DNA from 2 places in the Sulfitobacter sp. BSw21498 genome. Region 2 is predicted to be linked to the other one. Evidence: riboswitches for the same ligand, from Rfam matches in the RefSeq annotation. Region 2 holds a riboswitch; the other holds the start of a gene.

Region 1 (2,200 bases), 1.1 Mb from region 2:
GGAAGAATTGTCTGTCCCGTCCAGCGTGATCGACGACAGGCCAAGCGCCGCGCCAAAGCTGGTCAGCAACAGGCCAATGGCCACAGCGACAACGGTACCTGCGAAAATTGCAGGCCAGTCGACATATGATCCGTCGGGTGTTTTGTCAGTAAGTGTCGTATTCATGTAATTGCCTCCCCGGCATTGAATTACGCTAGGCCGATGAGCGAAAGAACCGCCATGACAACAACCACAAGACCTACGAGATAAATGATACCGCCCATTAGAAATAATCCTCTGTTAGCGCCCGCGCGACATACGCAGGCTTCAGAGGGGGAACGTCATGGAACCGGCAAAGTTCCGCCAGTTGCTCAAATATTCGACGTGTCCCATGACACAGGGGGAATACCCGCCTAGGGGTCACCCTGCCATTTGCCGTCAAAGATCATTTCGCCCACGGGGAGCCGCTTGCTCCAGCCCTTCACCTCAAGCTCGGGCGTTTGATACATCTCGTCGACGTGCCCCAGACACAGGTAGCCGACGATCTCTATGCGGTCGGGGATACCCAGCAAGCTGCGCAAATCCGCATCGTGGAACACGCTGACCCACCCCATGCCGATGCCTTCGGCGCGCGCGGCAAGCCAAAGGTTCTGGATCGCGCAGACGGTGCTATAAAGGTCCATACTTTGATTGTGGGTGCGGCCCAGTACCACCTTGCCGCCGCGGCTGCGATCACAGGTCACGCATATATTGACGGGAGCCTTGCGTATGCCTTCGAGCTTGAGCGACCGGTAGGTCGTCTGCCGATCCCCCTCGAACATCTGGGCGGCTTCCTCGTTTGCGGTGTTGAAGGCCTGCCAGACCTGATCGCGCGCCTGCTGGTCGCGGATCACGATGAAATTCCACGGTTGTGACAGGCCGACCGAGGGCGCGTGGTGCGCGGCGGTCAAAATTCGGTGCAGGACATCGTCTGCAACGGGATCGGGCAAGAACTGATCGCGCACATCACGGCGGGTAAAGATTGCCTTGTACACGGCGTCGCGTTCAGCATCTGAGAAAGGCGCGGCGGGTGCCAGCGCGGACGATATCGGCATTGTTCATTCCCCAACAATACATTTCTTCGCCTATCCCGCTGTCCACGCGGGGCAAGCTGTACTGTCTGGCCGGTCTTCTGACTTAGGGTCGTCTGGTCTGCACGCCTTCCCGGATATCTCCAGTGGCCTAGGCGCAAACCATCCCCATTACAGCGTTGGGCACGTGCAGGACTTTCACCCGCTTCCCGATTCTTCCGCCACGCGGACACCAGACCGTCCTATTGGGCCACGGCTATCCGCCCGGAACAAGCCCTATCGCGGGATCAACTGCGTTTGGTCGCGAAAATCTTTCTCATGACGGCGTCAAACTCGTTCCATGAAATGACCGCCTTATTGCCGGCATAGCCGTGATAATAGGACCGCCCGCTAGCAGTGGGAAACCCGGCCCAGATACGCGCAAGGTTTTCCATAAAGCGGTGGCGGCTGATCTCGCCCTTCTTGAAGGACACGAACCCTGCATCAGCCAAGAGAATATCCGCCAGCCCGTCCTGCAGCTTTGGCGTAAAGCGGTCGTTTTTGCTGAGCCCTGCCTGACGCACAAGGCTGCGCAAGGTGGCAGGTATGAACTGATACCGCCCAATGGCGTGTTGCTGTCCGGGTGTGCGGTCGATCCAGCGATAGATTTCGCCGATGGTCATCTGTGTCGGGCGCTGCGGCGGCAGGCGCTTGGCCCCGTACTGCACGGCGTCGTACCCTTTGGGGCCGGCCTCGGCCCAAGCAATGAGGCTTTTGAGGTCAGCCGCAGTGCTGACACCGCTGAACGCCTGAAAGGAACGGCTGCGGCTGCTGATGGTGGGGGTACGAGCCTGCGCTTTGGGCTGGACCTTGTGGCGCAGTTTGATCTGCCCCTGTCCCGCGGATTGCATGGCGTTAAACGAAATATCGCTTTGCATGGCCGACCGGGCCCCCGAGAGGCTGAAACTATCAGCGCTGGCAGCGGTGGCGGCCATCAGTGCGGCCGTGGCAAGAATTGGCAGTGTGTGTGTAACTTTCATGTCATCCCCCATGATGAAAAATTGTCATGGACCTATCGTGACCGCTGACGGCTGCGCTTTCATTTGCGCAAGCAGGTGGGTCGGGGGCATCGACGGATAGGGGGCGGTATCTTTTGGGATAGAGGGCTATCC
Region 2 (2,200 bases):
CCAGAAAGCCGGTGATCATCGCTGCATCTTCCGGGTCCATGACCACCTGCGTGCCGACGATCTGGGCGATGACGCCGCCACGATTGATATCGCCGGCCAGCACGACAGGCACGCCTGCGGCGCGGGCAAAGCCCATGTTGGCAAGGTCGTTCTGGCGCAGGTTCGTTTCAGCCGGGCTGCCCGCCCCTTCGACGATAATTAAATCGGCGCTTTGTCCGAGGATACCGAAACTTTCGAGCACGGGGGCCATCAGCCCTGCGCGCGCCTTGCTGAAATCGCGCGCTTGCAGGGTGCTGTGGCGGTGTCCCTGCACGATCACCTGTGACCCGCTGTCGGTTTCAGGTTTCAGCAAAATGGGGTTCATATGCACCGATAGGGGCCGTCCGCAGGCAATCGCTTGCAAGGCCTGGGCGCGGCCAATCTCTCCGCCATCGTCGGTGACGGCGGCGTTGTTCGACATGTTCTGCGGCTTGAACGGCGCAACAGAGAGACCGCGGCGCGTCGCGGCGCGGCACAGCCCTGCCACCAGCATGGATTTCCCCACATTGGACCCGGTGCCCTGGATCATGATAGCGCGGGTGGGCATGGCGGAACCTCATGTTTTTCTTGCAGCCCTTGGTGTCAGTCTGCGATGATCCCGTCAAGCATCCGCAGCGCGCCGGCACGGGGGGGCGGTCGCGGTAAAATCCGCGCAAAGCGGGTTTGGCCCCCGCGTTATGACAGCCGCTGCTTGACAGAGGCGGGCAAATGACCAATGCAGGGCGTATGTTGGTTCCTGTCCCAGACAGGCGAAGAGGGAACGCGATACGCATTGATCCAGCCTTGGGTCAGCGCCAAGCGCAGCCGCCCCCGCGACCGTGACCGGAGAGACCTTTCAACCACTGGCCCGATGGCTGGGAAGGTGAAAAGTTGCAAGGCAAGCTGCCTTAGATCCGCAAGCCGGGAGACCTGCCAGCATAGTTTGTAACGGGCGAACGGGGTGTTTCGCGACTGGCCTAGAACGCTGTTCGCATGTCGTTCGCTGCTGGCGATCCCCCTTGGCCCATCGACGTATGAGGCAAGATATGACCACCACGGATCAACCGGTCACCGTCACCATCTGCACCACCTGCCGCGCAGGTCAGATCACCCCCGAGGACGCGCCGCGCCCCGGCCAACAGCTGTTTGACGCGCTGTCGGGGCAACTGCCTGACGGTGTGCAACTGCGCGGTGCCGAATGTCTGTCGGCCTGTTCGCGGGGCTGTTCGATGGTTCTGTCGGGCGGTCCGTCACGCTGGACCTATGTGTACGGCGATCTCGACACCGACGCCCATTTGTCCGACATCGTGAACGGCGTCTCCGCCTATGCCCAGACCACCGACGGCGTGGTACCCTGGCGTGAACGCCCCGTGGTTTTCCGCAAACAATCCATTGCTCGCATTCCCCCACAGGAGCCTACCGAATGACCAACCTTACCAAAATTCCCGTTACCGTGATCACCGGTTTTCTGGGTGCCGGCAAAACCACCTTTATCCGTCACCTGATGGAAAATGCGGGCTCCAAGCGTCTGGCCGTGCTGGTCAATGAATTCGGCACCGCCGGTGTGGATGGCGATATCCTGAAATCCTGCGCGATCGACAACTGCCCCGCCGAGAACATCGTCGAGCTGGCGAACGGCTGCATCTGCTGCACCGTGGCCGATGACTTTATCCCCACGATCGAGGCGTTGATGGCTTTGCCGCAAACGCCGGATCACATCCTGATCGAAACCTCCGGCCTTGCGCTGCCCAAACCCTTGCTCAAGGCGTTTGACTGGCCCGCAATCCGGTCACGCATCACCGTGGACGGCGTGATCACCCTTGCCGATGCAGAAGCCGTGGCGAGCGGGCAGTTCGCCCCCGATCTGGATGCCATCGCTGCGCAGCGCGACGCGGATGACAGTCTGGATCACGAAACGCCGCTGTCCGAAGTCTTTGAGGACCAGATTGCCTGCGCCGATATCGTGCTGCTGTCCAAGGCCGATCTGGCGGGCCCCGAAGGCGTAGAAGCCGCGCGCAAGGTGATCGAGGCCCACGCGCCGCGCAAGCTGCCGATCATTCCGATGACCGAAGGCGTGATTGACCCGCGCGTTGTACTGGGGCTCGAAGCCGCCGCCGAGGATGACATCGACGCACGCCCCAGCCACCACGACGGGCATGATGACCACGAGCATGACGATTTC

What was found. Region 2 has a riboswitch for cobalamin ahead of E5180_RS14310 (DUF1636 family protein). Riboswitches for the same ligand answer to the same signal wherever they lie in the genome.
Region 1: it holds a riboswitch for cobalamin, as region 2 does, so the genes downstream of both, bluB (5,6-dimethylbenzimidazole synthase) here and E5180_RS14310 (DUF1636 family protein) in region 2, are expected to answer to the same signal.

Annotation. Positions count from the first base shown of each region.
Region 1 is NZ_CP040753.1:1,901,013-1,903,212, forward strand. Features, by position in the region: gene E5180_RS09230 (hypothetical protein) at 1-165, opposite strand, end outside; gene bluB (5,6-dimethylbenzimidazole synthase) at 393-1,073, opposite strand; cobalamin riboswitch at 1,124-1,301, opposite strand; gene E5180_RS09240 (hypothetical protein) at 1,337-2,068, opposite strand.
Region 2 is NZ_CP040753.1:2,972,557-2,974,756, reverse strand. Features, by position in the region: gene E5180_RS14315 (cobyric acid synthase) at 1-586, opposite strand, end outside; cobalamin riboswitch at 753-970, shown strand; gene E5180_RS14310 (DUF1636 family protein) at 1,065-1,445, shown strand; gene cobW (cobalamin biosynthesis protein CobW) at 1,442-2,200, shown strand, end outside.